DNA from 3 places in the Mesorhizobium sp. PL10 genome. Region 2 is predicted to be linked to each of the others. Evidence: riboswitches for the same ligand, from Rfam matches in the RefSeq annotation. Region 2 holds a riboswitch; each other region holds the start of a gene.

Region 1 (12,512 bases), on a different contig from region 2:
AACATCCAGTACGGTTATCTCGGCGTGCAAATCCAGCCCGTGACGCCGGATGTGGCCGGCGCGGTCGGCCTCGACCATCCCGGCGGCGCGCTGGTTTCCGAGGTCAGTCAGGGATCGCCGGCGGCAAAGGCGGGAATCAAGACCGGCGACGTCATCACCAGCTTTGCCGGAGAGCCGATCAAGGATCCCAAGGACCTGTCGCGCGCCGTCGCCGATGTCGCGCCCGGCGCGAAGGAAACGCTCGATCTCTGGCGCGGTGGCAAGACGGTGCAGATCTCCGCCAATGTCGGCCGCAACAGCGACGATGTGAAGACGGCCTCCACCGAGGACGACAATCAACCCTCGGCCGGCCAGGCGCTACGCGTACCCTCGCTCGGCCTTGGCCTGACCGACCTCACGCCCGATATCCGCGAGGAGCTGAACCTGGCGTCCAGCCAGCGTGGCGCCGTGGTCGAGCGCGTCAATCCGGACAAGGCAGCCTCGAATGCCGGCCTGCAGCCGGGCGATGTCATCGTCGCCGTCGACCAGTTGCCGGTGCGCAACGCAAGGCAAGCCAATCAGGCGATCGCCGAGGCGGGCAAGTCGGGCCGCAAGTCGGTGCTGCTCTTGGTCGACCGTGGCGATGCGCAGATCTTCGTCGCCGTGCCCTTCGCCGCCGGCTGAGGCATATGATGCGGCAGGCTTGCCGGGGTCCCGGCAGGCCGGCCGCACCGCGTCGCCAAAATTCCTGTTGCCCGCCGGACCGTCTTCGAGAACACTGCGGCACGCCAGCAACGGCCTGCTGAAATGGACACCTCCCGATGGTCACTCGCGGTTTTTCCTCCGGTCGAAAGCCTCCAACCGAGACCGACGCGCGCATTCCGCCCGGGCAATATCTCGAACAGGGTTTTCCGGTGCTCTCGGCGGGGCCGACGCCGCGCGTGCGCACCGAGGACTGGTCGTTCACGCTCAAGCATGGACCACGCCCGATCAAGAAGTGGAACTGGGCCGAGTTCAATGCGCTGCCCTTGACCAAGATGACGCGCGATATCCATTGCGTCACCGCCTGGACCAAGTTCGACACTGCCTGGCAAGGCGTGCTGGTCGACGACATTCTCTCCGATGCCGGCATCGAAGCGCCGACCGGCTTCCTGCTGGCGCATGGGTATGATGGCTACACCGCCAACGTGCCGGCCAAGGATCTTACCACCGGCAAGGCGATGGTGGCGCTGCTCTATGAAGGCAAGCCGATCACGGCCGACCATGGCGGCCCGGCGCGGCTCCTGGTGCCGCATCTCTATTTCTGGAAATCGGCCAAATGGCTGAACGGGCTGCAATTCACCGAACGCGACGAGCCGGGCTTCTGGGAATTGCGCGGCTATCACATCTATGGCGACCCATGGCGCGAGCAGCGCTATAGCGGCGATCCATGAGCGAAGCGCCGCAATCTCCCTGGCAGACGGCGAAAATCACCCGGATCGAAAAGCGCACGCCGCGCGTCACCAGTTTCTTCTTCGCGCCGGCGCGGCCTTTTGCCTATCGCGCCGGGCAACATGTCGATATCAGGCTGACGGCGCCTGACGGCTATCAGGCGCGCCGCTCCTATTCCATCGCCTCGGCGCCGGAGAGCGGCGCCACGATCGAACTGGCGATCGAAAAACTCGAGGACGGCGAGGTCTCGCCCTTCTTCCACGAGGTGGCGGCCGTCGGCGACGAGATCGAGCTGCGCGGGCCGCTTGGCGGGCATTTCGTCTGGTCCGATGGGGATGGCGGGCCGCTGCTTCTGGTCGGCGGCGGCTCCGGCGTGGTGCCGCTGATGGCGATGGTGCGTCACCGGACCTTGCGCAAATCCGTCGTGCCGGTCGCGCTGATGTTTTCGGTGCGGGTCTGGGACGAGGTGATCTTTCGCGACGAACTGATCGGTCTCGACGACCGCCGCGAGGGTTTCGACCTGGTGCTGACGCTGACGCGCGAGGCCGCCCAGCGGCCGTCCGACTATTCAAGGCGCATCGACACGGCCATGGTGATGCAGGCCCTCACGCGGCTGCCGCAACCTCCGGCGCTGGCCTTTGTCTGTGGCTCGAACGCCTTCGTCTCGGCCGCTGCCCAGGCGTTGATCGACGCCGGCATGCCGGCAGAAATCATCCGCACCGAGCGCTATGGCGTCTGAGTAGGTCCGGTCGTCTGGCGGGCAAAAACCGCGCCGACAGCAATTGGAACGGCAGCGCGCCATAGGCGGCGACGTCAGCCTCATTGTCCCAGTTTCGGAACTGGCGCGACGGCCGGGCTTCGAGAACCAGCGCCTGGCCGGCGTCCTCCAGCTTCACCCGGCCGCGAAACCGCAACAATTTTTCGCCGCCGGTGCGGCTGATCGCCATCGAGCGCAAGCGCGCGATATGCCGGTCGCCGGCATTGATCTCCATCTCGATGCGTCGGCGAACCGGCGGAACGACGATCCGGACGGTGATGTCCAGCATCATCTCTCCAGCCCTGTCGGCATGCGGGAGAGCCTGCGAAAGCGCAAATGGCGGCGGCACCGGCCTTGCCTTGTACGGCATCGACCTGCCACGCCAGACAAGTTCGGGTGCCGCCTGCAGGCGGCCTTTCCTGCGTTTCAGGCGCAACTGCTTGGCGAAGCCGCGGGAAAGCCAGACCAGGCTGCCGAAATCGGTGCGCGGCTTGGCCTGCAATACCGAAGACCAACGCGACAGGCCGGCGCGATCGGCCATCGCCACGGTTCTGGCGAGTTCGGCCGGCGGAACCGCGATGCCGATCTCCAGGCTGAGGTATGAGAGCGCCACCGCAGCGGCGACGGCCAAGCGGCGCCTGGCGACGATATCGGCGAATACCTCCCAGTCGACTTCGCCGCCCTGAATGGCGACCGCACAGTCGACCAGCCAGTCGCTGTGGGTATGGGCATCGAGGCCGCCATGCGCGATGGCGAGCGCCATGCGGTCAGCAGGCGAGGGCACGAGCAGGTTCACACCATTGAATTCGGCTGCAAGCGCGCGCTGCCAGATCGCCAGATCGTCCTCGGTGCTTTGCTGCGACCCGTCATAAGCGAACTGATGCAGGTCGATGTCGCCGAAACTGCCCTTGAAGAAGTTCATCGAGCGCAGCGACGCCAGCCTGGTGCGCAGATATTGCAGGCTGACGCCGGTGGCGATCTGCCAGTCGCGCTCGCTGAGGACGTCGAAGGCTGCAACCATGTCTTGCGGGCGCACCAATATGTCGATGTCGTGCGCCACCCGGCCGCGCTGCGCGGACGCGTCGACGGCGATGCGGCTGGCGCCCTTGATCAGCATGACGGCGCAGCCGGCATCGATCATCGCCTGGAAAGCCGGCTCGGCCTCGCGCATGGCCAGCCGCGATTTGGTCCACAGCATCTTTTGCAGACCGACCAGACGGGGGTGCGCCGGATGGGCGGCGAGCTTGCGGCCGAACCTGTGGGAAATCGCCGCCAGCAGCCGGTGTTCGCGAAACGCCACGCGGTCGATGTCGTTCTCGTCCAGCCAGCGCGCGGCATGGCGGCCGGCGGCCTCCTCGTCGGGCAGCAAGGCAGCCTTCAACAACTGGTCGAGGCCGCCGGTCGGCCACGACCAGCCATAGTCCGGAAACCGGCGGCCGATGCGGCGGATCGTCGTGGCAGTCAATTCTCAACCGCCTTGTTTCGCGCCCGGCGCTGCATTGCCAGCCGGACGACTTCGAGATAGCCGCGGTCGCGCGAATCGCGGCCATAGGACAGGCTGCCGGGCCTGATGCGGCGCAAGGCCAGCACGTCGTCCAGCATATCGAGCACAAAGCCCGCTTCGCGCGTCCGGGCGATCCAGTCGATCATCTCGCCGCGTCCGCCCGGCGGATCGATGATCGGACCGACCGCCTCGGCCACCTCCCGGCGGATCATCATCGTCGTGCGCGACCAGCCCGGTACAGCGGCAGCCTCAGCCACATCGGGCCGGTTATCGCGGAAACTGCGCATATGGGTAAAGACACCCGCCGTCGCCGGAAATCGCTCGAAATGCGCAAGCTGTTTTTCGATCTTGGCCGGCAGCCACAGATCGTCGGCATCTACCGTCGCCACCAGCGGTGTCGACAGCGCCGATATGCCCTTGGTGGTGGCGCTGCCGGGGCCGGCATTGTCCTGGCGTAGCAGCGTCACCGGCATATTCAGCGTGCCGATCACAGCGGCAAGATCGTCGCTCGAGCCGTCGTCGACGACGATTATGGCATCTGGCTTGACAGTCTGGTCGGCGACCGAGCGCAGTGTCTCGGCGATGGTGCTGGTCGCGTTGAACGCAGGCATGACGACGCCGTAGCTGGCCATTACGAGAACCGCCAATCAGCGAGAGGCCTCAGATCGAAGATGCCTTCGATCGGCGGCAGCGATGGGTCGGCCTCGCGGCGCTTCATCGATTTGAAGACGGCGCGCATGAATTCGCGGGCTTGGACTTCGGCTTCCCTTGTCATGTTGCCGGGATGGCGTCGGTAGTAAAGCGCTACCGTATCGGGCATGACATATCTGGGGCCGCTTTCGAAGATGCGCAGCAGGTAGTCGGTGTCCTCGGCCTGCTTGAAATCCGTATCGAAGCCGCCGATCCGGTCGACAAGCCGGCGCGCGAAAAGGCCGGCCGACAAATGAATGCCGCGAACCGTGATGCTATGGCTGCCGGCTTCGGGCTCCAGCGTATCATCGTCTATGCCGTCGACCAGCATCATCAGGGAATAGGTCAGTTCAAGGCCGGGATCGTTCTCGAAACAGGCAAGATCCGCCTTGAAGCGGCCCGGCGGGGAAATGTCGTCCGAATCGAGGAACGACACCAGTGCGGTCTGCGGCAGCAATTGCCTGAGACCGGCGTTGCGCGCCCGCGTCACCCCTGCGTTTTCCTGCTGGAAAAGGCGAATGCAGGGTGCCTCTGCGATCAGGGAGCGCACTACCCCCGCCGAGCCATCGGTCGACCCGTCATCGATGACGATGATGTCGAGGTCGGCGGCATCTCGCTGTCTGAGCAGCGAGCGCAGCGCAGAGCCTACATGGCGTTCGCGGTTGTGGACCGGCATGATCACGCTCAGCTTCACGACAGGCCCCGAACCAGGAAATCGGCGATCGCGTCGGCGATCTCGCGCGGCTCGGTCCCCAGCGACAGCCGGTAGCACGGCAGATCGCGGGTGAGTTCGCTGAAAAAGCGAAAGCCCGCCTCCCGCTCGCCCGGCATTTGCACGATGCCGGACGGCGCCAGCGCAATCATGGCGTCCTTGCGCGCTATGGGCATGATCGAGCTTTTCGTACCTCCACTGATATGGGGCACCATCAACGCAATAATGTCCAGACTTGCAGGAATTCGCCGGGATGCAATCTCGTCAATGTGAAAGGCGTGCTTGCCTTGCCAGTTCAGGGGTTGGTACGATTTCAGCGTGCGGTCCAGCTGCAGCCGCCTGAACCCTTCCGGGTCCTGCTTGAGCGTGGCAAACAGCGGATACGCCGTCACGTCTTCGGTCCTGTCTATCAGCACATAGTCGTCGCCGACGCTGTCGAGCCCGTTGATAAGGCCGGCGACGACAGTTCCCGATTTGCCGGCACCACCGGAGCCGGCCAGCAGCACACCCTTGCCGCCGATACCGAGGGTGCCGGCATGGGTGAGCCGCATGCCGCGCGCCGCATATTCCCAATGCAGGAAGGCCCGCAGCGGCGCCCCTTGTTCCCATGGCGGGAAGGCGTCGGCCGACATCATCAGTTGCGCCCCGACATGGCGTTGCGGATCATGGAACTGCCAGAAGTCGAGGTCGTGATAGTAGCTGCCGCGCAATCCGGCCTCGGCCAGCCGGTTGGCAAAGGCATGATGGTTGTACTCGCCGCCCCAGCTCGCCGGGGCGGCAACGCCGGCTATGCCCGGATGGGCGACAAAAATGCGGCAGTCGCCGGATGCGGATGAATCGTCCGGAGCCGGTACGAAGGCGCGGCCCATGGCATCCGCCAGCGCGCCATGATCGAGATGGACGGTCAGATCCAGCCCGGGCAACCGAACCTTGGTGGTGACGGGATAGCAGGCAGCGGCGTCTTCTGCCGCCGCCAGCACTTGGCGGGCATAGTCCGGCAGGGTTTGCAGCGTGATCGAGGGCATGGCCTGATTGTTCCAGCGTCCGGTATCGCGCCGGGTCGCCCGGGAAGTATCTATGCCTGCTTCACCGCAGGCCAGCCGAGCGGTTCCTCGACCTCATGGATGGGATCGACGATGATGAGATCGGCAAGGTCGTCATGAACGTCGACCTTGAGCGGCTCGCGGGTGGCGGCGAGTTCGGCCGCGAGGTCACTCGAAAGCGGTTGCTCCGGCGTTTCGGCAGGCACGAGCAGCCCGAAGTCGACCAGTCGCGCAATGAAGCCATCGAGATCAGCCATTCCGATCGTCGCTGCGCCGCCGGCGCTCGCCTCTACCAGCGACTGGGCGGCGACGCCTGACGACAGTGCCTGCCATACCCGGCTGCCGGAATCGGAAAAGCCGAAATACTTGCCGTTCGAAAGGTCGAGAACGACGGCCTCGCCATCGAACGATTCGAAAACGATGTCCTTGCTGGCTACCGCGTAGACCCGTTGCTGCATTGCTTCTTCCCCGTCCCAGACGCCACGGTCTGGCAAAGCCCTCCCGAGTGCGTCTAAATCAGTTGGCCCTTCCTTGGCAAGACAAAGAGCCGCGAACTCCTTGGTCGGCGCCTCATGACAGGTTGCAGCGATGTCGGTCGGTCAGGCCTCGATTTCGAGCGCCGACAGCGGTTTCGAGCAGCAGGCAAGGATGAACCCGTCATCGATCTCGTGGTCGAGGATGCCGCCATTGTGGCTCATCTCGACAGCGCCGGAGACCTTTTTCACCTTGCAGGTGCCGCACAGGCCGAACTCGCAGGCGGCTGGTATCCGCACGCCCGAGCTGCGCGCTGTCTGCAGCACGGTCTGGCCGGCGACGCAGCCGGCGTCGACCTCCGAAAGCGAGAAGCGGATCGGCGTCACGGCTTCGACAGGGACAGCAGCGCCGTCTTCAGCTGGTGAGGCAAACGGCGCCGGGATTTCCTCCACCGCGGGCGCGGCAAAGCTCTCCTGATGGTACTTCGTCATGTCGAAGCCGGCGGCCTCCAGCATTCCGCGCACGGCGCGCATGAACGGATCGGGGCCGCAGCAAAAGATCTCGCGTTCGCGGAAATCGGGCGCCAGCAGCGGCAGCCGGATCGCGTCGATGCGGCCCATATGGCCGTACCAGCCTTCACGGCTTGAGCGTTCCTCGATCATGAAGCCGAGCGACAGGCCGGGCATATGGCCGCCGAGCAGTTCGAGTTCCTTGCGGAAGATGATCTCTTCGGCACGCCGCGCGCAGTTGACGAAGCCGACATCCGTCCATGGCGCGCAATCGTTCAGCCAGCGCAGCATCGACATCATCGGCGTCACGCCGGAGCCGGCAGAAATGAACAGATATTTGGCCGCCGGGTGGCTGTGCAGCGAAAAATCGCCGGCCGGCCCATAGGCCTTGACGTGCGAGCCGGGCACCAGATGGTCGAACATCCAGCGTGTGCCGATGCTGCCGGCCTGTGCCTTCACCGTCACCGCGATCGAAAACGGCCGCGACGGCGAGGATGACAGCGTGTAGGTGCGCATCAGCGGTCCGTCCGGTGTCGGCAGCTCCAGCGTCACGAACTGGCCCGGCTTGTAGCGGAACCAGGTCTGGTTATCGGACCGGAAGGTGAAGGTCTTGACGTCAGGCGCCTCGTCGCTGACGCCGATCACTTCCAGCACCTGCAGCCTGTCGTTCCACGGCGCCATCTGGTGCTCTGCTCATGTCATGATCCCAAAACCGCGAAACACTTTTGGGCGACATGAGCTCACGCCACGCTGCGCAGCGCCGGCCGGCCGCCTTCGGCAAGACGGGGACCGATGAAGGCCGCGTACCATTCGACGAATTGGATCACCCCACCCTCGTGCAGCTCCGAATAGGGGCCTGGCTCATAGGCCGGCGACAGGATGCCGAATGCATTTTCCTCGACGATGCGGCGGTCCTGGTCGTTGGTCTCGGTCCAGACATGCGTGAGCTCTTCAAGGCTGTAATCGACGCCCTCGACCGCATCCTTGTGTACCAGCCACTTGGTCGTCACCGCGGTTTCGGTGGCGCTGATCGGCAGCACGCGGAAGGTCACGGCATGGTCGATCAGGATGTGGTTCCAGGTCGTCGGATAGTGGTAATGCATCAAGGTGCCGATACGATCGGCGGCAACGGTGTCGGAAAGGTTCTTCGTCACCGCGCGCTTTCCCGTCATCGTATAGCTGACGGCATCGCGCAGCAGCGGCGCGCGGGTGGCGCGATATTGTCCGGCCGGATCGATGCGGAACTTGCTCGGCAGGCCCGCCGCCTCACATTTTGCCCAGTGCGCCAGCATCTCCGGGTCGCTGTCTGCGCCCTGCACACCGGTCACCGTCGGCGCTTCCGGAAATGTCTTGCACAGTTCGGGATGGTTGCCGGCGCAGTGATAACACTCGCGGTTGTTTTCCCAGACCAGCTTCCAGTTGCCCTTCTCGATGATCGTGGTCTCGAAGGCGATCTTGGCTTCATTCAGCCGGTGCGGCTTGAGGTACGGTTCGATCATGGCCCGCATCGGCGCGAAGTCTGCGGGTTCTTTCGCCAGGCAGATGAAGACGTAACCGGCCACACTTTCGCAGGCGACCGGCTTCAGGCCGAACTGGCTCTTGTCGAAACCCTCGGCCATCTGGCGGGCAAACAGCAATCGGCCATCGAGCTCGTAGGTCCACTGGTGATAGGGGCAGACCAGCTTTGCCGCCGTGCCTTTCTCGGTGTTGCAGACGCGGCTGCCGCGATGACGGCAGGAATTGTGAAAGGCGTTGATGTTGCCCTTCTGGTCGCGGACAAGCACCACCGGATAGTCGCCGATCTGCACGGTGATATAGCTGCCGGGCTTCGGCAGCTCGCAATCATGGCCGATGAACAGCCAGTCGCGATACCAGATCAGCTCCATGTCGAGCTTGAAGTAGTCCGGGTCAGTGTAGAAGGGCTGCTCGAGCGAATAACCTTGCTTGCGGCCGTTCAAGAGCCTCTGCATGTCGTTGCGCGCATCCATAGTTCTGTCCTCATGGTTCAAGGACTGAACTTGGTGGTGATGGAGGAAGGATCGGCTGCAGGCCGGCGCGACGCCGGACATGCACTATCCACCTCTTGACCGCCCACCGCGATCAGTCGAGTTCAAGCATCTCGGGCTGGTTTCCGGGCTCTGGAGTTGTCCTTGCGGACCATCGCGACACCTTCCCAGGCTTCTCGCCCAGTGGTCTCCCGTTGCGACTTGAACTCCACCACCGTTGCGGGGGCAGCGCCGGATTTAGACCGGCTTCCCAATTCTCCGCTCCGTCGTCACGAAGCGGCACCTGAGATGGAATCATCTAATCACGGCAGCGGTCGCGACATCGGCATGAAAGCGACATCGTCTCCATGCGGCGCGACACGCATCGCATGCGCATCGGCTGGCGACTGCGGGGCCGAAATCCTGATTTGGCGAGCGATCTTTGCTGTTTCGAATCGCCTCTTGTCCGGCTCTTGGCCGGGTCAAAAAAGACCAACAGTATCGAAAAGTGACTATTAGCAGTTTCTAAAATCGAACCGAACGGTTCGTTTCTGTTGACAATGCGTGCAGGACGGTGTGAACGCTGACGCCCTGACACACTCGGTGAGCCGGATGGCACTGTTACGTAAGGCTTTGTATTATTGGCATAAAATTAGATAGTAGGCATGCTTACGAAAATTACAAGAGGCGAAGTCATGGCCCAGCCGGAACAACTTCGTGATTGGAAACCAGCCTCTGGCTTTCCCACATCGGGGGCTGTCCGAACGACGCGAATTCTCCCACCACACGCCGCTAGACGGACAGACAAACTGGAGTGCTAAAAATGAAAAAGATCATCCTCACTGCCGCGGCCGTTTTGGCCATCACCGGCAGTGCCTTCGCTGGTAGCGACAATTACGGTTCCAATGGAGCGAACCAGCCCACCGCGGCGGCTGACGGCTCGTATACGGCTTCCATTCAGAAGTCGGCGCCCGTTGACAAGCAGCCCCTCGTTCAGGGCAGCGACCGCAACCTCTTCGGCCATTAACAGCCGATCCCGATCCAAACAAAAAGAGTGGCGGCCCGTCCGTCGCTATTGGGATTTCGAAGAAATTCAGGAGCATTTGAAATGAAAAAGATTATCCTCGCTGCCGCCGCCGTTGTGGCCATTTCCGGCAGCGCTTTCGCCGCCAGTGACAACTATGGTTCGAACGGTGCCAACCAGCCTGCGGTTGCGTCGACCGACAGCGGCCACACGGCTTCGGTTGCGAAGTCAGATTCGGCTGCTCAGGCCCCTGCACAGGGCGCCGACCGCAACCTCTTCGGCCGCTAACGGCCGATCGGGATCCGACCTCAGGGTTTTCCAACAACGATCCCAGTCGAACATCGAACAAAACGCAGAGCGGCGGGATAGCCGCTTTGCCGCATGATGAAACTCAGGAGACCTGAAATGAAGAAGATTGCTCTTGCTGCCGCTGCGCTTTTGGTTGCCGCTGGCAGTGCTTACGCCCGCAACGATAATGTCGGCTCCAGCGCCGTCGACAACCAGGCGACCGTCAACGTCGACAACACACGGACGTCGTCGGTTCCGAACACCGGTTCGCCGGTGTACAAGCTGTTGAACTCGTCGGGCGACGTACAGAAATCTGCCCCGCAAGGCAGCGACCGGAACCTCTTCGGCAACCGCTAACAGCCGAAGTTTCCAAAAAAAGAGCGGCGGGCCTGGCCTGCCGCTTTTTTTCATGCCGATACGACGAGCCGACTCTCAGGCAGCCCTCACTTCCACCGGCTTGAGCGAGAAGGAGTGTCCGTCGGCGTCGAAGATGTGCAGGTCGCCGGCATCCGCCGTCAGCCGCAGCTTTGCACCGCGCTTGACCTCGACATTGCCGGGCAGCTTGGTCACCAGCGGCAGGTCGGCGCGGCCGATGTCGATATAGACCAGCTGGACCTCGCCGAGTTGCTCGACATAGTCCACCACGCCTTCGAAAAGATATTCCGTGCCGGTGGCGACCGACAGATCCTCCGGCCGCACGCCGAAGCTGACCGCCGCACCCTTGGCGGACGCCGGCGTCGCGATCGGCACTGTCGCCTTGCGGCCGCCGACATGGCTGACGACGGTCGGGTCGCCCGTCTTGTCGATGGTCGCCGGCAGGATGTTCATGGCCGGCGAGCCGATGAACTGGGCAACGAACAGATTGCCGGGCTTCTTGTAGAGGTCCATCGGCGTGCCGACCTGCTCGATATGGCCGTCCTTCAGCACCACGATGCGGTCGGCCAGCGTCATGGCTTCGACCTGGTCATGGGTGACGTAGATCATGGTCGTGTTGGGCATCGATTCCTTGAGCTTGGCGATTTCGATGCGGGTGGCGACGCGGAGCGCGGCGTCGAGGTTCGACAGCGGCTCGTCGAACAGGAACACCTTCGGATTGCGCACGATGGCGCGGCCGATGGCGACGCGCTGGCGCTGGCCGCCCGACATCGCCTTGGGCAGACGGTCGAGATATTTGGTCAGCTGCAGGATCTCGGCGGCCTGCCGCACGCGCTTGTCGATCTCGGCCTTGCTTTCCTTGCCGATCTTCATCGAAAACGCCATGTTGTCGTAGACGGTCATGTGCGGATAGAGCGCATAGGACTGGAACACCATGGCGATGCCGCGCTTGGACGGCGGCACATCGTTCACCACCTCGCCGGCGATCTTCAGCTCGCCGGAGGTGATCTCCTCAAGCCCCGCGATGGACCTCAGCAAGGTCGACTTGCCGCAGCCCGAAGGGCCGACAAAGACGATGAACTCGCCCGACTTTATGTCGAGGTCGATGCCATGGAGAATGTGCAGATTGCCGTATGATTTCTTCACTTGTCTCAGCGTGACATCGGCCATGATTTCCTCCCAGTGATTTCCCTAGAGAACCCAGATTTCCTCAAGAAATTCCGTTTCGTCAAAACTCAGTCGATACGCCCGAACCAGGCGCCGTAGCCGCCGAGGCGGATGGAGCCTGTGCCGGATTGTCCCGAAAAACCGTGTCCGGCCAAGGGCTGCAGCGCCTGGCCGCCGAGATCGACCTCGGCCGGCCTGCTGCCCAGATTGAAGACGCAGACGATCTGCTCATTACCCTCGCGGCGGGTGAAGGCGACGGTGTCGCCCTCGCTTTCGATGAACTCGATGTCGCCTTTGGCCAGCGCCGGATGCTGGCGGCGGAAGCCGAGAAAGCGCCGGTAGTGCTCGAGCAGCGAGGCGGCGTCGCCCTGCTGCACGTTGACCGCTTGCGACAAATGCTTGCCCGGTACCGGCAGCCAGGGCTTGGCCGTCGAAAAGCCGGCATTGCTGGCGGCTGCATCCCACACCATCGGCGTGCGGCAGCCGTCGCGGCCCTTGAATTCGGGCCAGAAGCGGATGCCGTAGGGGTCCTGCAGATCCTCGAACCTGAGCTCGGCTTCGCCCAGCCCAAGCT
Region 2 (12,512 bases):
TTGGGCCTGTCGGTAAGCCTCGGCGATTGCCGCCGGCCCGAGCCTTGTCAGGCAGGCGGCGGCGGTTTCGCCTTGATATCGTGCGCTGCGGACCATTGCGGCGATGCGACCGATGCCGCGCGCGGCGTCATAGCCCGGCCTGTAGCCCGCAGGAAGGGGCTTTGCCGTCGCGTTCACGACAAGTCCGGCTCCGTTTTCGCCGCCGACCAACGTTAGCGCAGCCGGGCCGGGGTGCGCGCAGCCCTTGGCGCAACCGGAAATGTGCAAGGTGAAGTCGAGGATGTCAGCGTTTTGCGCGGCGATCGTCTCGGCGATGTCGCGGGTGGCGATGCGGCCGGAGGCGCAGGCCGGCGTGCCGGGGCAAGCGGCGATGCGGATGCGCGGGTCGGTGGCGGTGGTGACGAAGCCGAGGGATTTTGCTTTGGCTTCGAGGAGGTGGTTGGCGGCGGCTGGCTGGCCGAGGAAGAGGAGAGCACGACCCGGGGCGAGGCGGATTGCTGATGTGCCGAGGGTGAGGGCCTGTTGGGCAAGCGCGATGAGCTTGTCGGCCGGCATGCTGCCGTAGGGGAGGCCGAGGCCGAGGGCGGTGGCGTTTGCGGTCAGGTCGAAAGTTCCGATAGGTCGGCGATCCTGCACACCCCCCTCTGTCCTGCCGGACATCTCCCCCGCAAGGGGGGAGATTGAGCTGTCGTTGCCGCGTTCGCCAATCACAAGCGTGGCGTCATTTCTAGCTGAGAGGGAGGCGCCAGCGGCGGAGCTGCCGATCTCCCCCCTTGTGGGGGAGATGTCCGGCAGGACAGAGGGGGGCGCGACAGAGTGCCAACCCGCGAGAGAAGCCAATTGCCTCTCTAGCAAGTCCCTCGCGTGAGCTTCACGCCCTTTCTCGGCGACCATCCGAAGCACCGCGACGGCAATGTCGCGTGCGGCATCTTCCTCGACCGTTGCAAGTCGCTTCGCGCTTTGGCCGTCGCCAGCAACCGACATGGCCCACACGACTCCAGCGCCGCCTCGCACCGCACTCAGCCTGACATCCGCCGTCACCGCATCCAGCGCCAACTGCCCGCCGCCATCGACAACCACCGAAACCTTCGGCCCCAGCCGCGGCGTCAATCCCGCTTCCTCAACCGCCGCCCTGATCCGCTCGGCCAGAGCCCGCGGATCGGCGATCTCATGCGGATCGATGCCGGCCAGCGGCCCGGTCTCGACCGGCACGCCGGTGCGCACGGCAATCCCCAGCGCATCGACCTCAGCCGCCAGCAGCGCCGCACTTTCCGCCGTGAGCCCGCGTATCTGCAAACTGCCGCGCGCGGTGACTTCCATGATGCCGTTGCCGTGCCGCAGAGCGGTTTCGCAGAGTCCGATCAACGATTTGGGGGAAAGTCCTCCAGCAACCGGGTTGAGCCGCACCAGCAGGCCGTCACCGGTTTGCATCGGCGCCGACAAAGCCGGGCAGGCGCCGCGCCTTGAGAAGGCGTTCATGCGGCGACCCCGTGCGCCTCGGCCTCAGCGATCAGCGCGGCGAGATCGTCGTCGACGGAATTGCGCAGGGGATGCCAGAGACCGCGCCGGCGCGCCGACAGGAAGCGCTCGGCGATAGCCTTCGCGGCGGCGGGGTTTTCCCGCAGGATGAAGGCGCGCACCAGGGGATCGCCGACATAGGCGTCGTGCACCGCCTCGATCAGCGCGCCTGAAATGGCGTGCGTGGTTTCGGCGAAGCCGATGAGACGGTCCACCGTCTCGGCGAATTCCGATGCGCCGCGCGGGCCGTGCCGCATCTGGCCAGCGATGAAACGGGCGTTCACGGCACGCGCCCGCACCACCCGCGACACGGCTTCGCCGACCGAACGCGGCTTGGGCTTTTGCGGATCCGTGGTGTCGAGCACGATCACATCGGCATTTCGGCCCAGCGTCGCCAGGGCCGCCGAAAAGCCGCCGATGAAGGCGACATCGGCGGAACCTTCGAGAATGTCGCGGCCGGGGTCGTCGCCGGTGTGGACGAGAAGATCGGCCTCGGCGATGCGGGTCTCGAAGGCGCCGGGGGAGGCGATGCCTTCGCCGTCGGCGCCGCCATAGGCATGCGATGTGGCATCGAGATAGGCGCGGCCGATCTCTTCGCGCGCCCCCCAGTCGCCGCTCGACAACAGGTCCTCGACGCCGGCGCCATAGGTGCCGGGCGAGGTGCCGAAGATGCGCGGGCTGATCCGGCCATCGGCGCGGGTTTTTGCCGCGAGCGGGTTTTCCGAATCCTCCTCATCGCGGGCGGCGACAGCGTTGGCGGCGGCATCGATCAGTGCGATCTGGGTCGGGAACATGTCGCGGAACAGGCCCGATATACGCCACGTCACGTCGACGCGCGGGCGGCCGAGCGTGGCCGGGGGCAGCACCTCGATGCCGGTGATGCGGCCAGTGGCGGTGTCCCATAGCGGCCGGCAGCCCATCAACGCCAGGCCCTGCGCTATCTCTTCGCCGCCGGTGCGCAGCGAGGCCGAACCCCAGAGATCGATGACCAGCGAGCGCGGCCAGTCGCCATGCGACTGCATGTAGGCGCGCACGACTTCCTCTGCCGCTGCCTTGCCGAGTTCGCAGGCGGTCGGCGTCGGCATGGTGCGCGGGTCGGAGGTGAAAAGGTTGCGGCCGGTGGGGAGCACGTCGGAGCGGCCGCGCGCGGGCGCGCCGGCGGGGCCGGCCTTGACGTGGCGGCCGTCGAGGGCCGCCAGCAGCGCCGACTTCTCGGCTTGCGCGCTTTGGCGGCGCATGGCGTCGGGTTCGTCGTCGGGCGCGCGGCCATAGATGTGAAGGCCGTCCTTGACGGCGAAATCCTTGAGGTCGCAGAGCCAGGCGTCGATGCGGCGCAGCGCCTCGTCGGGTGCATCGGTCCTGGCGACACCGGCTTCGGAGGCGAGGCCGGTTTTTTGGGCGGTGTCGACGATCAGTTTTGCCAGCCGATCGCGGCGGCGGCGGTCGAGGCCGTCGGCCTGGGCATACTCGTCGACCAGCCGTTCCAGTCTGTGCTGCTCCTCGTCGAGGCCCGCGCCGGCCAGCGGCGGTGGCAGATGGCCAAGCGTGACAGCGGCGATGCGCCGCTTCGCTTGTGCGGCCTCGCCCGGGTTGGAGACGATGAAGGGATAGATGACCGGCAACGGGCCGGTGACGATTTCGGGAAAGCAGGCTTGCGACAGCGCAACTGTTTTGCCCGGCAGCCATTCCAGCGTGCCGTGCGCGCCGACATGGATGATGGCATGAACGCCGAGCGATTTGCGCAGCCACAGGCCGAAGGCGATGAGGTCGTGGCGCGGGGGCAGCGTGGGGTCGTGGTAGTCGGCGCGGCGGTCGGCGGAACGGCCGCGATCTGGGGCCAGCGCCACGGTGATGTTGCCGAAGGTCGCGGCGCGGAAGGGGAAATGTGGCGAGGTTGGCGCGTGAGCACCCCCCTCTGTCCTGCCGGACATCTCCCCCGCAAGGGGGGAGATTGTGCTGTCACCGCCGGTTTCGCCAATCTCCAACTTCGGAAGTGACGCATCGACGGCAAAGCTGCTGATCTCCCCCCTTGCGGGGGAGATGTCCGGCAGGACAGAGGGGGGTGCCTCGCGCGAACTTCTCTCTTCGGCCTTTCCCCATGCCGCCTCTACCGCAGCAATAGCTTTAACCGGCAGACCCTTCGAGAAGTGGCGATACTCCTCCACCTCCAGCCCGTCGCCACTCCGCTCCAGCAAATCCAGCAACCCTCGCGGCGTTTGTGGAATCCCTTCAACCGCATAGCCCTGCTCCTTCAGGTCATGCAGCATGGCGAGCACGCTCGACGGCACATCCAAGCCCACGGCATAGCCGGTGCGGCCGGGCGCGCTTGGATAGTCCGGAATCAGGATCGCCAGCTTGCGCTCGGCGAGAGCTGTCTCCTGCAACCGGATGAAGGCCGCTATCCTGTCCGCGACCTGCGCCACGCGATCCGGCTCCGGCCGGTTGGCGAAGGCGCGGTGGCCAAGTGCGGGATCGGTCTCGCTCTCGCCCTTGAAGGAAATCGCGCCGGCGAGGATGCGGCCGTCGAGTTCGGGCAGCACGACATGCATGGCGAGGTCGGCGGGCGCCAAGCCGCGCTGGTTCCTGTCCCAGACGTCGCGGCGTGTGGTGGCGACGATCACCTGGAAGACCGGCACGCCGGCACGGTCGAACAGGGTTTCGACGCCGGGTTCGGCGCCGGAAGCGAAGGCGGTCGCGGTGATGATGGCGGCGGGGTTTAGCGAGGCCAGTGCGGTTTCGACGAAGGCCAGCGACGTCGGGTCTTTCAGGCTTGAGACGAAGATCGGGACGGGGAGGATGCCGCGCTGGCGGAGCGCCTCATAAAGCGCGTCGATGGGCGCGACATCGGCAGCCAGCAGCATCGAGCGGTAGAAGAGGATGGGGATGATGGCGATATTGTCAGCGCCGCGTTCCCGCCCACCCCCCTCTGTCCTGCCGGACATCTCCCCCGCAGGGGGGGAGATTGAGCTCGCATCAATGGCTTCGCCTATCTCAGACGAAATAGCGCCTGCATTCGTGACGGCCGATCTCCCCCCTTGCGGGGGAGATGTCCGGCAGGACAGAGGGGGGTGTGCAGGATTGCCAATCTCAATAACCCCACGCCCCGGCTGATAATACCCCGCCTTCGGCACGCTGACCGGCTCGGCCGCCGCCACATTCGACCCAGCCAACCCCGCCAGCCGCTGCACCAGCCCGCTCATATTCGCCGGGCCGCCCTCGCGGAAATAGCCGAGCAAGGCGTCCAGCTCCGCGCGCGGCAGCGTCGAGGCTTCGATCAGCCTGAGATCCTCGTCATGGCTTTCGCCGGGCAGCAGCGCCAAGTTTATGCCCCGCTCACGAGCAGTCGCGGCAAGCTGGTCGCAGCCATAGCGCCACCAGTCATAGCCGCCGAGGATGCGCACCAAGATCACCTTGGCGTGGCGGGCGACGCTGTCGACCCAGAGGTCGACGGACATGGGGTGGCGCAGGTCGCGGAGCGCCGCCAGCCGCATCGAGGGCAGGCGGGCGGTATCGGCCTTCCATGCCGCAGCAAGGCCGGCGAGGTCGCTGTCGGTGAAGGACAGCGCCACGATATCCGCCGGCGTTTGCCTGAGATCAACTGGCTCGGCGAGATCGTCGAGCGAGGTGGATGTGGTCGTGAGTATATGCATCGCTGCCTGTGTTTTCGCGTCAGCCGGCCAGTATAGCCTCGATCGCCGGGCGGTTCAGCCCCTTCAGCCCGATGACAACGAGGCGCGAGCGGCGGTCGTCCTCGGCGGTCCAGGCGCGGTCATAGTAGTGGTTGACGCGCGGGCCGACGGCCTGCAGCAAAAGCCGCATCGGCTTGCCGCCGACATCGACGAAACCTTTGACGCGCAACACATTCTCTTCCTCGGCAACGGTGGCGACACGCTTTGCCAGGTCATCCGGATTGGCGATCGAGGGAATGTCGACAATGAAGGTGTCGAAATCGTCATGCTCGTGGTCGAAGGCGCCGTCATGATGCGACTTGCGGTTCTCGATGTCGTCCTCGACGCCGAGGCCGAGGCCGAGCAGCACCGAGGGGTCGACCTTGCCATGCGCGGTCGGCACGATTTTTACGGCACGGGCGGAGTGCTCATTGATGATGGCGTTGGCGCGGGTTGAACCGGCCGAGTCCATCAAATCGCTCTTCGACAGGATGATCAGGTCGGCGCAGGCGATCTGGTCCTCGAAGACTTCCTCGACCGGGTCGTCGTGATCGAGCGTCTCGTCAGCCACGCGCTGCGCCTGAAGCGCGTCCATGTCGTTGGCAACGCGGCCTTCGGCCAGCGCCGGGCCGTCGACCACGGCGATGACGCCATCGACGGTCACGCGGCTTTTCACCGTCGGCCATTGAAAGGCCTGGACCAGCGGCTTGGGCAGGGCCAGGCCCGATGTCTCGATCAGGATGTGGTCTACCTTCGGCGTCAACGCGAGGATCTGGTTGAGCGCCGGCACGAAATCGTCGGCGACGGTGCAACAGATGCAGCCATTGGCCAGTTCGACGATGTTTTCCTCGGGGCAGGTGTCGATGCCGCAGCCTTTCAGGATCTCGCCGTCGATGCCGATGTCGCCGAACTCGTTGACGATGATGGCAATGCGCTTGCCCCCCGCGTTTTCGAGGAGATGGCGGACCAGCGTCGTCTTGCCGGCGCCGAGGAAGCCGGTGACGACAGTGCAAGGAACACGGGAAACGGAAGCGTTCATGGTCAGTCCTTCAGCAGGTCGAGGGGTGGAATGCGGGCAACGAGGCCGCGCTTGAGGCTATCGGGCCGGCCGCGCCAGGGGATGAGGCCATCGGTGGAGGTGGCGAAGAGCTTTGCGCCGGTGACGAGGTCGGCACCACTGGCTGTGGTCAGATCGCCGAAGACATAGCTCCAGCAGCCATCGCGCAGGATGGCGGCGCTCAGTCGGCGCTTGCAATTGCCGAGGCATTCGACGGTGCGGACGCGGATGTCGTCATCGGATGCGGCGCGGCGCGTGTCGCCGGCCAGCAGTTCGCCGGCGCGGGGATGGGCGTCGGAGCCGGTCTCGTCGCGGCAGGAGGCGCAGACGACGACGGTGACGCCCGACAAGGCATCGCTATCGGCGGACGAAACATCCGCTGTGCCAGCCGAAAAACTGCTGTTCTGGTCCAAAACCGGGCTCCTTGCCCGGAAACCCGCCGGGCGATCGGATTATATAGTCGCAGACGGCAGGTCTCCTGGCTCGCGAGTCGTCGCCTTGGTTAGCCGCCTTCCCGGTGTTACCCAGTGGCTTTCGGCCCAGGCTCATCGCTTACAGTTGCGGGGACAGCCGCGGATTTGGGATTTTGTCCCGCACCGCATTCCCTCTTGGCCCTTGCCGTTGCGGGCAAGGGACCGTCTGGAGCGGATTTAGGCTTTTGCGGGCAGCGGTGTCAACGCACGGCTACGACACGGCGATGTCGGCCAGCGCCGGCCCCAGATCGCCGGCCGGCGCGATTTGCATGCTTTCCAGTTCAAGCCAGCCCTGCATCTGCTTCAATTCCTCGAAGAGCTGAGCGGCGGTGTCAGGCGGCGCGCCGCGCTCGGCGTAGGCGGCGTGGACACGCAGCACGCCTGCCGGACGATCGGCCTTGAGGTCGACGCGGGCGACGATGCGGTCGCCAAGGAGGAACGGCAGGACGTAGTAGCCATACTGCCGCTTGTCGGCCGGGGTGTAGATCTCGATCCGGTAGTGGAAATCGAACAGGCGCTCCGAGCGTGAGCGCTCGAAGACGACGGGGTCGAACGGCGCCAGCAGCGCGCGGGCCTCGATTTTTCGGGGGATGCGGGCGTCCCGGTGGAAGTAAGCCGGCTTGTCCCAGCCTTCGACGCGAACCGGCAGCAGTTCACCCAGCTCGACCAGTTCCTCCAGTCGGCCCTTCATGTCGGCCGGCGACAGGCGGAAATAGTCGCGCAGGTCGCCGGAGGTCGCGATGCCGTGGGCGCGGGCGGAAATGCGCAGCAATTCGCGATGTGCGTCCTCGGCGGCCGGCACCGGCAGATCGAGGATCGCCTGCGGCAGCACGCGCTCGGGCAGGTCGTAGAAGCGCTCAAAGCCACGGCGGTGCGCTGTGGTGATGCGGCCGGCCCAGAACAGCCATTCGAAGGCATGCTTGGCATGGCTCCAGCCCCACCAGCCGCCCGAGCCTTTTTGGCCTTCCAGGGCCGAAGCGGCGATCGGTCCGCGCTCGACGACCGCGCGATAGATCTCCTCGATATAGGCGGCGTGCTCGCGGCCCCATTTGGCCAGCCCCAGATACATTTCGTCGCCGCTCTCGGCTCGCTGCATGCGCCAGCGCATCAAAGGCCAGGTCTCGACCGGCAGGAAGGAGGCCTCATGCGCCCAGTATTCGAACACCGTGCGCTTGCGGGTGACGGCGGCATTGTCGAGCAGGGATAAGGGGTAGGACCCAAGGCGCGAATAGAGCGGCATATAGTGGGCGCGCACCACGGCGCTGACGGAATCGATCTGCAAGAGGCCGGTGCGCGAGAGCACGCGGGCGAGGTGGCGGCGGTCCGGTGTACCGCTCGGCCGCGGGTCGGTAAAACCCTGCGCGCCAAGGGCGATCCGCCTGGCCATGGCGAGCGATATTTTGTCCTTCATCAAGATACCTTTGCCCCTGGTCCTGTTGCCGTATTTTTAGCCGGTGATTCCGGCCATGCTAGCAGGCTTGTGGCGGGAGACATGTCAGGAGACAAAAGTGGAGTAGAAAGTGAAGGAAATCAAACAAGAGCGGATCGGACCAGTTTTTCCCGACCTGCCGTCCAGCACTGCGTTTTGAACAAGGTTTGACTTGCTTCGCCGAAAGCCCTGCGCTAACCCTCGCCGCGTTGCAGCATAGGCACCTAAAACGGTTCAGCGGTTAAACTGTCACGCTTCCGCATTAGGGTTGGTTGCTGTAATCAACGTGGATTGGCCGCCAAGGGAAAGCCGCAGCATGAACGCACTGCTCAGTTCGTACCTGCCCATCGTCCTCTTCATCGCCGTGGCGGCGGTCATTGGCCTGGTGCTTATCATAGCGCCGTTCCTGGTGGCCTACCGCAGTCCCGATCCCGAAAAGCTTTCCGCCTATGAGTGCGGCTTCAACTCGTTCGACGATGCCCGCATGAAGTTCGACATCCGCTTCTACCTGGTGTCGATCCTGTTCATCATCTTCGACCTGGAAGTGGCCTTCCTGTTTCCGTGGGCGGTGTCGTTTTCGAAGATCGGCATGCTCGGTTTCTGGTCGATGATGGTGTTTTTGGCGGTGCTGACCATCGGCTTTGCCTATGAATGGAAAAAAGGAGCGCTGGAATGGGATTGAACGACAGTTCCGGTACGCTCGTTGCGCCGAAGCCCAAAGGCCTGATCGACCCCAATACCGGTCGTCCGGTCGGTTCTGACGATCCGTTCTTCCTCGAGATCAACAATGAACTCGCCGACAAGGGCTTTCTGGTCACCTCGACCGAGGCGCTGATCACCTGGGCACGCAGCGGTTCGCTGATGTTCATGACCTTCGGTCTGGCGTGCTGCGCGGTCGAGATGATCCACACCTCGATGCCGCGCTACGATTCGGAGCGGTTCGGTGTTGCGCCGCGCGCGTCTCCGCGCCAGTCCGACATCATGATCGTCGCCGGCACGCTGACCAACAAGATGGCGCCGGCGCTGCGCAAGGTCTACGACCAGATGCCGGAGCCGCGCTACGTCATCTCGATGGGCTCCTGCGCCAATGGCGGCGGCTATTACCACTATTCCTATTCGGTGGTGCGCGGCTGCGACCGCGTCGTGCCGGTCGACATCTATGTCCCCGGCTGCCCGCCGAGCGCCGAAGCGCTGCTCTACGGCATTCTTCTGCTGCAGAAGAAGATCCGCCGCACCGGCACGATCGAACGGTAAATCCATGGCCGCATCCCTTAGCGAACTGTCGACCTATCTCGGCGAAAAGCTGCCGCATCGCGTCCATGACCCGGTGCTGGCCTATGGCGAACTGACGATCTCGGTCGAGCCCGGCGACCTGACCGACGTGGCGACCTTCCTGCGCGACGATGCGGGCTGTCAGTTCATTTCGATCATCGATGTCTGCGGCGCCGACTACCCGTCGCGCGCCAAGCGCTTCGACGTTGTCTATCACTTGCTGTCGCCGAAGCAGAATTTGCGCATCCGCATCAAGGTCCAGGCCGACGAAGAGGCGCTGGTGCCGTCGCTGACATCAGTTTATCCCGGCGCCGACTGGTTCGAGCGCGAGACCTACGATCTCTACGGCGTGCTGTTCTCGGGCCATCCGGATCTGCGCCGCATCCTCACCGACTACGGTTTCGAGGGTCATCCGCTGCGCAAGGATTTCCCGCTGACCGGGTTTGTCGAAGTGCGCTACGACGACGAAGCCAAGCGCGTGATCTATGAGCCTGTCGAGCTGAAGCAGGAATTCCGCAATTTCGATTTTCTTTCCCCGTGGGAAGGCACCGACTACGTGCTGCCCGGGGACGAAAAAGCCAAGACGAATTGAGGCGCCAGAATGGCTGAAACCTCCGTCCGCAATTTTAACATCAACTTTGGACCTCAACACCCTGCGGCGCATGGTGTTTTGAGGTTGGTGCTTGAGTTGGACGGCGAAGTGGTCGACCGCGTCGATCCGCATATCGGCTTGCTCCACCGCGGCACCGAAAAGCTGATCGAGCACAAGACCTATCTGCAGGCGGTGCCCTATCTCGACCGGCTCGATTATTGCGCGCCGATGAACCAGGAGCATGCCTTCGCGCTTGCCGCCGAGCGGCTGCTCGGCATCGAGGTGCCGAAGCGCGGCCAGCTGATCCGCGTGCTCTATTGCGAGATCGGCCGCATCATGTCGCACATCCTCAATGTGACGACGCAGGCGCTTGATATCGGCGCGCTGACGCCGCCGCTATGGGGCTTCGTCGAACGCGAAAAGCTGATGGTTTTCTATGAGCGCGCCTCCGGTTCGCGCATGCATGCGGCCTATTTCCGCCCCGGCGGCGTCCATCAGGACTTGCCGGCGAAGCTGGTCGAGGACATCGGGAAGTGGATCGATCCGTTCCTGAAGTCGCTTGACGATCTCGACAAGCTCTTGACTGGCAACCGCATCTTCAAGCAGCGCAATGTCGACATCGGCACGGTGTCCCTGGCCGATGCCTGGGCCTGGGGTTTCTCCGGCGTCATGGTGCGCGGCTCGGGTGCGGCCTGGGATCTGCGCAAGTCGCAGCCTTATGAATGCTATTCCGAGATGGATTTCGATATCCCGATCGGCAAGAACGGCGACTGCTACGACCGTTATCTCGTGCGCATGGAAGAGATGCGCCAGTCGGCCAAGATCATGCGCCAGTGCGTCGACCTCTTGCTTGGCAAGGAGAGCACCGGCCCGGTGTCGAACCTCGACGGCAAGGTGGTGCCACCGAAGCGCCAGGCCATGAAGCGCTCGATGGAAGCGCTGATCCACCACTTCAAGCTCTACACCGAGGGCTATCGCGTGCCGGCCGGCGAGGTCTATGCGGCCGTCGAGGCGCCGAAGGGCGAGTTCGGCGTCTATCTCGTCTCCGACGGCACCAACAAGCCGTATCGCTGCAAGCTGCGCGCCCCCGGTTTCGCGCATCTGCAAGCCATGGATTTCCTCTGCCGCGGCCACATGCTGGCCGACGTCACCGCCGTGTTGGGTTCACTCGATATCGTGTTCGGGGAGGTCGATCGGTAGCAATGAATGCTCTTGTCACTGCAGCCGTTCTGGCAATGGCGGCCCAAGTTCCCGCATGGGGTCCGGATGGTCGACTTCTGTCGAGAGACTTGGTCAAAATCGGATTTGAGCTGGTCGCTGAAGGTGACTTGTTGATGGGGCGCACGTACGAGAGGCACGCGCCGATGGATCAGGATTTTGTTATTCATTCCCATCCGGCATGCCCGATTGAGACGTTCGTAGCCCAAGTGCCCGGCCGGCCGAGGCCTTATTGTGTCTCTTGGGTTGGTGATCGGTATGATGAATATGTCCGCCTGAAACGCGGCAAAGAAGAGTTTGTGTGCGTGTTAGGGCAATCTGAGAACTGCTATCGAGTCTCCAGTTCGGTTCAATAAGAAAACATAAAAGCGAAAATCCATGTCAGTCCGCCGTCTCGCAGAAGCCAGCGTCCAGCCAGCCTCCTTCGCCTTCAACCGGGCGAATGCGGCGGCCGCCAAGCAATGGATCAAGAAATATCCGAAGGGCCGCGAACAGTCGGCGATCATTCCCCTGCTGATGATCGCGCAGGAGCAGGAGGGCTGGGTCACCAAGGCGGCGATCGAGACGATTTCCGACATGCTCGGCATGCCGCGCATTCGCGGGCTCGAGGTCGCGACCTTCTACACGCAGTACCAGCTCAATCCGGTCGGCACCCGTGCCCATATCCAGGTCTGCGGCACCACACCCTGCATGCTGCGCGGCTCGGAAGCGCTGATGGACGTGTGCCGCTCCAAAATCCATCACGACCAGTTCCACACCAATGACAAGGGCACACTGTCGTGGGAGGAGGTCGAGTGCCTTGGCGCCTGCGTCAACGCACCGATGGTCATGGTCTTCAAGGACACGTTCGAGGATCTGACGCCGGAACGGCTGGCCGAAATCATCGATCTCTACGATGCCGGCAAGGGTGCCACGGTCCCCACAGGACCGCAGAACGGTCGAACCGGCTCCGAGCCGGCGCCTGGCCTGACGACGCTGACGAGCGAAAAGGCGATCCTCAAGGCGACGCGCGACAAGGAAGCCAAAGCGGCGACCAAGGCTGCCAAAGCGGCGCCAGCGGCAGTTGCGCCGGCCGCTACGGTTTCGCAGGCGCCGGCCGCAGCGCCAGTTGCGCCGTCCAAGGCCGGCAAGCCAAAGACCGATGCTCCAGAGACCAGTCCGGCTCTGAAGTCGCCATCGCCGGTCAAGGTCGCGCCCGAGGTGGAAAAAGCAGCGAGCGTTGCCGCACCGTTGCATTCGGCTGCCAATGCCAATCTGGCTGCGCCGGAAGTCGAGGAGGTCTCGA
Region 3 (6,596 bases), on a different contig from region 2:
CGACGACGCTCTGTTTTTGGTTCAGGGACCCGACGCCCGGCAGAGATGCGCTCTGGGTCAACGGCATCGTCCTTGCAGTGATGGATGCAATAGATCGTCGCGTTGGAGGAGAAGCAGTGCCGTTGATCAGTGCCCGTCAGCGCGCCGCTTCCACGACGTGCTGACGAAGGCACATTCCCACCCGGCTCCCGTTTAGGCACAGGCTTCAGATCACTTCAGCCCAGTTTGCTCCGTCCGGGCAACGGCATATACATGCTAGGCCGCCTTGGATGCGTCTCTCAGAGAACGCGCGGCTTTGACCATATTGACAAGTGCCGGACGGACTTCCTCCCATCGACGTGTCTTCAAACCGCAATCGGGGTTGACCCAGATCTGACTATCGCAAAGGCGCTGGCGCGCCTGGGAGAGCAGGTTCTTCATCTCGTCGATTCCCGGCACCCGCGGTGAGTGGATATCATAGATGCCCGGTCCGATCTCGTTCGGATAATTGAAGTTTTTGAAGGCGTTGAGCAACTCCATCTGCGAGCGAGAGGTTTCGATGGAGATAACATCGGCATCCATTGCCGCGATCGCGTCAATAATGTCGTTGAATTCGGAGTAGCACATGTGCGTGTGGATCTGGGTCTCATCGTACACGCCCGTCGAAGCGAGCCGAAAGCATTCGATGGCCCATTCGAGATAATGCACCCGCTCGGACTTGCGTAGCGGCAAGCCCTCGCGCAGTGCGGCTTCGTCGATCTGAATCACCTTGGCGCCGGCGCTTTCGAGATCACCCACCTCGCCACGAAGGGCGAGCGCGATCTGACGGCAAACGACCGAGCGCGCGAGATCATCGCGGACAAAGGACCAGTTGAGAATCGTGACGGGGCCGGTGAGCATGCCCTTAACGGGTTTGTCTGTCAGCGATTGAGCGAACCGCCACCAGCGAACCGTCATAGGGTTGGGCCGCGATACGTCGCCGAAAATGATCGGCGGGCGCACACAGCGTGACCCGTAGCTCTGCACCCAGGCATTTTGGGTGAAGGCGAAGCCGGAAAGCTGCTCCCCGAAATACTGCACCATGTCGTTTCGTTCAAACTCGCCGTGCACCAGCACGTCCAGCCCGATCTCCTCCTGCCAACGGATTGCTGCTTCGATCTCCTTCCTCAGGAACGCCTCATAGTCGACATAGCTCAGTTCTCCCTTTGCATGGGCGGCACGCGCGTTGCGAATCTCGGGCGTTTGCGGGAAAGAGCCGATCGTGGTGGTCGGAAAGGGCGGCAGACAGAGCCGCTCGTCCTGAAGCCTAGAACGTTCAGAAAAACCGCTCTTCCTGCGCATCATGCTCTCGTCGACGAAGGCGAGGCGTCCTTCGACCAGCGGATCATGAATCTTCGGGGACGTCAGACGCGCGGCGGCTGCTTGGGTTGAAGACTCCAACTGTGCTGCAACCGCCTCCCGGCCTTCGGACAAGGCCCGGGCGATCGTGGTCAGTTCGTCCATCTTCTGCGCCGCGAATGCGAGCCACGACCTTACGTCCCGGTCCAGCGTGGTTTCCAGTTCAAGGTCGATCGGGACATGCAGAAGCGAGCACGAGGGCGCGATCTCCACTCGCTCGAGTGGCCAGCCGGCCACGACCGGTTTGATCCGGTCAAGCATGGGGCGCAGGTTCGCGCGCCAAACGTTGCGACCGTCGATCAGGCCAAGCGAAAGCACCAGGTCTTTTGGCGCAAGCCGGCCCACCGCCTCCAATTGTTCGGGAGCGCGTGCAAGGTCGAGATGCAGGCCCCCCACAGGAAGCGAAAGAGCGGTCTCGAGGTTGCCGTTCAGCCCGCCGAAATAGGTGGCGAGCATGATCTTTAGCTCCGGTGCCACTTTCGAAAGGCGCTCGTAGGCAAAATTGAACGCATCTTGCTCGTTTGGAATGAGATCGAGCACGAGTGCCGGCTCATCGATCTGCACCCAGTCGGCGCCCGCGAGTTTCAGTCGACGCAGCAGCAGCTCGTAAACCTGCAGCAGCCGCGGCAATAGCGAAACAGGGTTGAAGTCCCGGGTGGGTGACTTGGCGAGTTTGAGGAAGGTGACGGGCCCAAGGATGACCGGGCGAGTGTGAATGCCCAATGCTCTGGCATCAAGGAAGTGATCCAACGGCTTTGAGGAGGACAGGGCAAAGGCTTGATCGTCGGCGAGCTCCGGGACCATGTAGTGGTAGTTGGTGTCGAACCACTTGGTCATTTCCAGCGCTGTCACGGCTTGACCGGTTTGCCCGCCACCAGCAGCCTCTCCTTGGCTGCCACGAGCCATGGCAAAATAGGTGTCGAGCGAGATTTCTCCCACCCTCCAGCCATAGCGTGGCGGGACAGCGCCGACCATTGTTGCTGTGTCGAGCACATGATCGTAGAGTGAGAAGTCGTTGGACGGAATCTTTGTCACGCCGCGGTCGCGTTGTTCAATCCAGTTCGCGACACGCAGCGCCCGCGCCGTTTCGAGAAGGTCGGCTGCGGAAGATTTTCGCGACCAATAGGCCTCAAGCGCGCGCTTTAGCTCGCGACGGCGTCCGATGCGCGGCAGGCCAAGCGTGGCTACAGGAACTATGTGAGAGAGAGACATACCATACCCCGATGATTGGGGCGTGGACGCAAGGCAGACGTTGGCAAGCAGACGAGCCGGTTGCTACGCCCACCGAGACACCCCGCCTGTGGACCTTGTTCGCCGTGGCAGGTCTCCTGGCTCGCGGGTCAACACCTCAGCCCCTCTTCCCGAGGCTATTGACCTCCGTGACATGAGTGAGCTTGGCTCGCCGCTTACAGTTGCGGGGGCAGCGCCGGCATCTTCACCGGCTTCCCTCTTAGCTCTGTTGCGGCCGAACCGCATCAGAGAGCCATCGACTACTTACATTCCCCGGAGAGGACGTTGCTGTCAATCACATAAACAAATCTTTATATCGTGATCCCACTTGGTACGATAATTGCCGGGCGTCGGGTGATCGCGATCCTTTCGGCCGGTAGCCTGCTCAATTTCCTGCCCTTTGGGAGCCATTGCGACAATGGCCTGGCCTCGAGTCCAATGCGACTAAAAGACAATTCCAGTTCGTCGAAATAGCGGACCAGCGCCTCCGGCTCGCTGGCGATCTTGACCTCGCGCATGATCGCTCCGGTCGCGTCAACAATGCACACGCTGCTCTCTTCCAGAGAGACATCGATTCCCGCATAATGTTCCATGGCTGTTCCTCTCATGATGTTTGGAGCCGATCGCTCGGACTCCGTTTCAACACCATCATTCTGAGGGACAGCCACCCAACCTGGCTATGCTCGCGAAGGCCGGCCCATTACGGCATCTAGTTGGGATCAAACTTCTTGCCTTCTGGCGCCGGTTTCTTGACCCAGTGCCGTTCCAGCGCCGACAGCATTGTGCGTTCGGTCAGGTCGACGCCTTCGATCAGCGCCTTGAAGCCGGCATCGCCCGACGCCTTGGCCTCGGCGGGAATGGCGTCGAGCGCGCGGCGCAGATTGTCCGACACCGACAGCATGTCGCGGGCGAAATTGGCGACCGCATAAGTGCGCGCATCGTGCACGTCGCGCGCGGTGCGACGGCGCAGGTTTTCCATCTCGGCGGCGACGCGCAGCGTGCGGTCCTTCAACTCTTCGTTTGCCTTCAGTAGCCGCGCAACCGCTTCGTAGTCGCCATCGAGGCTGCCTTCCTTGCATTCGGCATTGGCCCCGGCCGTCTCGGCTTCATCGGGCGCGCTTTGGTCTTTTGATTGGTCGCTCATCGACATTTCCCGTGCTCTCGAATGGTATGGATTTTATGCCCGATATCGAGGTTTGGCGGCCGAAAATCAATGGCAGGCATACTGAAAGCCCCTGTCGCATCGAGCACGTATGACGAAGAGCTTTCGATTCCTCCCATTGAACGGCCACTTGGCTTAGACATCGTTGAAGAGGTGGCCAAGCGCAGATTTGAACGCCGCTGCGGCGGTTTCCGCTGGGTAGCGCTGATTGGTTGGGAGCCCGGCTACAGGCTGCTGCGCTATCCAGCCATCGCCGGATTTGTCGCGATGAACCTCCAATTTTCCGCGCTCAGCCGGCGCGTAAAAGATCTCGAATTGAGACTGGGCGTGACTTTGTTCCACCGCTATCCGGGCGGGGTCAGGGTGACGGCCGCCGGCGACTGTTTCCTGGCCAAAATACGACGTATTCTGAAAGATCTCGACGACACGCTTCAGGGGCTTGAATCAGCGGGCCACGGCGATAGCCACTCGCGTTTCTACGCAAGCATCATCCCGAGCTCTAATCTGATGCTCCATTACCGTTCCGCGCGCGAAACGGCGGCCCCAAGCGAACGCTTGATCCTCGGTCATGAACGGAGACAACATGGGCGCAGCTACATCTGGCCGGATCTGCTTGCGGCCGGCTTGACGGTCGAAAAGTTTGTGGCGTCCAGACTATAGGATCCATGTCTCAGGATCATTCATGGAGACGGTGAACCGAGCGGCGGCTGCACGATGCCGCGACTTTAGCTCACCGATCTTTGGGCGCGGCGCCGACCGGCCATCATTGACGACGTCTCGCCTGAGCTCGCGAGGCAGGCCTTTGCTGCCGCGCACAGAGGAAGGACTAGTGACAGCATCCCACCCAACCACGATGGTAGCGACGCATACGCCCAGACTTCTATCGCCTTTACGGCGTGCTTGCGACGTGCGTGCACCCCCCAAAATCGCCCAGTCAGGCCAAAGGATTTTCCGACCTGTCATCCCTCTTCATCTTTCCTCTTCCGCCGGGTGCGGTTTGGCTTCGGGAAATCCTGTTGTGGAGCCACACAGAGATCTTGTGAGCAAACCTGCTCACCCTTGTAGTTGGCCAGGGCCTGCAGCAATCGCTGTCCAATCCGCCGTTTCGTTTTTTCCGAGCCATCCTGCCAATCAGCAAGCGACTTCAGTGCCACTTCGATCAACTCGATCGCGCGATCCTTGTCCCCGCTCTCGTAAAAGTACTGACCGGCTGCCGGATAATATAGGAACTTGAAGCGGCCGTCGCCTTCCGGGGGATCCAGAGCCAGGATGTGTTCGGATAGCTCCTTGCCCATCGCGAAGCGCTCGGCAGACGGAATGTTTGAATAGTCCTCCTCCGGATGGAAGAGTTGTTCCAGTGCCTGAGACAACCAATTCACGGTGTTCTTGTTGATCGCGTCGCGAACGAAGAGCTGCAGGACCGGCAAGCCTGCCTCCATATCGCGCATTTCGTGAAGTAGCAGATTCGCATGACAAGTCCGGATATTGGGATCGTCCGGGAACAAGGCGACACCCTCTTCGATGGCCGAGAGCGCGGTGTGCCACTCCTGTTTCTTGAACGCCGCATAATATTTCTCCAATATCGGCGTTTTCACCGCTTGTTCGCGCATTCTGCCTTCGTTTTCGGCAATCCGCTTGGCATCACCGGCTTTCGCTTGCTTGCTGGTGCGCCAGCTGCCGTCGATCACTTTGGGCAAGACCTCAGCCAGGTCCATCGGATGACCGATAAACGCGATGGCGCCGTCACGATCGACAACGAACGAGGTCGGAATCCCGAGGGAGAAGCTGGGTTCCATCCAAAGTTTGTCCATTTCGCTTGAGAAATCGAACGCTATCCGATAGTTCAGATAGGAGCAGTTTTCCGTCAACCACGCGTCCAGCTTAGTACGCGCTTTGTCCGCGGTCGGAGCGTCTTCAGAAGCGGCGACCCCGACAACTTCAAGCCCGCGATCCTTGTATTTCTCCTGCAGCTCCGCCAGATGGGGCATCGCCGCCACGCATGGGCCACACCACGTCGCCCAAAATTCGACGATGTACAGTTTCCCAGGCTGGAAGGCGGTCAGCGGCTCGCCACGCAGCCAGCTCTGCACCTTGATCGCAGGGGCCGGGGAATTCATCCGAAGCACCATGTCACTCTCCAATTATCGCCAGATGCGCTACTTTTTGTGCGAGCTTGTTTTTCCGGGGAAACGGAACACGCGAACGAAGCGTGTGGGCAGCCCTCACTCAGTATTGCCGCTCTTCAGATTAAGCAAAGGCCGTGCCACCTCGCTCAGCACCAGTAAGCCTACGACTTTGCTTAGGAGGTCTATCGAGCAAGATCGCCTTTTGTAGCAAAACCGACATGGCGTCTGTCGCTGTCAGATTTTGGACACGGATTATGTATGTGTAGCCACTAGCCGGCAGCCAAATCGACGGTCGTCCATCGCGCAGCACTTCGGCGCTGGTTAGAAGTACGCATGCGATCTCCACGCCATGTCTGGATAGCGCGGGAACAGCCTGCCTACCTGCTCATGGACGATTTGTAGCGCGGTCGACGGGGATGATTAGAAGAAGCAGGAATGTGAGCGTTGCAACAAGGAAAACGGCCGGCAGCAACGCGACGTGCAGAAACTTGCAAAATGCGGTACAGACGAGCTGGCCGACCGCGTCTCCCTTTCTCGAGTGCGACTCAGCCGTGTCCGGCGGTGCTGCAGCTGCAATGTCCTCGCCAATTTCTTGGCTGAGCTTTGGCCCCTTGCTCAACCTGCGGCCGAGCGAATCGACGAAGGCGTCATAGCGCTGCCTACCTTCCGTGCGCGCTTCAGGCTGAACGGCGTCAGGTAAG

What was found. A riboswitch is a leader RNA that binds a small molecule or an ion and turns the genes downstream of it on or off. The one in region 2 is predicted to bind cobalamin.
Region 1: it holds a riboswitch for cobalamin, as region 2 does, so the genes downstream of both, ACWGTO_RS16750 (aromatic ring-hydroxylating oxygenase subunit alpha) here and ACWGTO_RS25575 (DUF1636 family protein) in region 2, are expected to answer to the same signal.
Region 3: it holds a riboswitch for cobalamin, as region 2 does, so the genes downstream of both, metE (5-methyltetrahydropteroyltriglutamate--homocysteine S-methyltransferase) here and ACWGTO_RS25575 (DUF1636 family protein) in region 2, are expected to answer to the same signal.

Annotation. Positions count from the first base shown of each region.
Region 1 covers NZ_JBSKBR010000009.1:161,121-173,632, forward strand. The annotation lists gene ACWGTO_RS16705 (DegQ family serine endoprotease) at 1-663, shown strand, start outside; gene ACWGTO_RS16710 (molybdopterin-dependent oxidoreductase) at 801-1,412, shown strand; gene ACWGTO_RS16715 (FAD-binding oxidoreductase) at 1,409-2,149, shown strand; gene ACWGTO_RS16720 (nucleotidyltransferase family protein) at 2,121-3,632, opposite strand; gene ACWGTO_RS16725 (glycosyltransferase family 2 protein) at 3,629-4,303, opposite strand; gene ACWGTO_RS16730 (glycosyltransferase family 2 protein) at 4,303-5,055, opposite strand; gene ACWGTO_RS16735 (serine kinase) at 5,052-6,098, opposite strand; gene ACWGTO_RS16740 (PqqD family protein) at 6,149-6,574, opposite strand; gene ACWGTO_RS16745 (2Fe-2S iron-sulfur cluster-binding protein) at 6,716-7,780, opposite strand; gene ACWGTO_RS16750 (aromatic ring-hydroxylating oxygenase subunit alpha) at 7,840-9,087, opposite strand; cobalamin riboswitch at 9,205-9,407, opposite strand; gene ACWGTO_RS16755 (DUF680 domain-containing protein) at 9,908-10,111, shown strand; gene ACWGTO_RS16760 (DUF680 domain-containing protein) at 10,193-10,396, shown strand; gene ACWGTO_RS16765 (DUF680 domain-containing protein) at 10,514-10,753, shown strand; gene ACWGTO_RS16770 (ABC transporter ATP-binding protein) at 10,829-11,941, opposite strand; gene bglA (beta-galactosidase BglA) at 12,007-12,512, opposite strand, start outside.
Region 2 covers NZ_JBSKBR010000019.1:57,241-69,752, reverse strand. The annotation lists gene cobG (precorrin-3B synthase) at 1-1,479, opposite strand, end outside; gene ACWGTO_RS25585 (cobaltochelatase subunit CobN) at 1,476-5,168, opposite strand; gene cobW (cobalamin biosynthesis protein CobW) at 5,188-6,225, opposite strand; gene ACWGTO_RS25575 (DUF1636 family protein) at 6,228-6,656, opposite strand; cobalamin riboswitch at 6,695-6,898, opposite strand; gene ACWGTO_RS25570 (winged helix-turn-helix domain-containing protein) at 6,928-8,127, opposite strand; gene ACWGTO_RS25565 (NADH-quinone oxidoreductase subunit A) at 8,462-8,827, shown strand; gene ACWGTO_RS25560 (NuoB/complex I 20 kDa subunit family protein) at 8,818-9,399, shown strand; gene ACWGTO_RS25555 (NADH-quinone oxidoreductase subunit C) at 9,404-10,009, shown strand; gene ACWGTO_RS25550 (NADH-quinone oxidoreductase subunit D) at 10,019-11,209, shown strand; gene ACWGTO_RS25545 (NADH-quinone oxidoreductase subunit E) at 11,606-12,512, shown strand, end outside.
Region 3 covers NZ_JBSKBR010000068.1:1,623-8,218, reverse strand. The annotation lists gene metE (5-methyltetrahydropteroyltriglutamate--homocysteine S-methyltransferase) at 256-2,589, opposite strand; cobalamin riboswitch at 2,679-2,880, opposite strand; partial or broken gene ACWGTO_RS32240 (IS110 family transposase) at 3,003-3,200, opposite strand; partial or broken gene grpE (nucleotide exchange factor GrpE) at 3,320-3,751, opposite strand; gene ACWGTO_RS32230 (LysR family transcriptional regulator) at 3,821-4,429, shown strand; gene ACWGTO_RS32225 (TlpA disulfide reductase family protein) at 4,729-5,898, opposite strand; partial or broken gene ACWGTO_RS32220 (CopG family transcriptional regulator) at 6,464-6,596, opposite strand, start outside.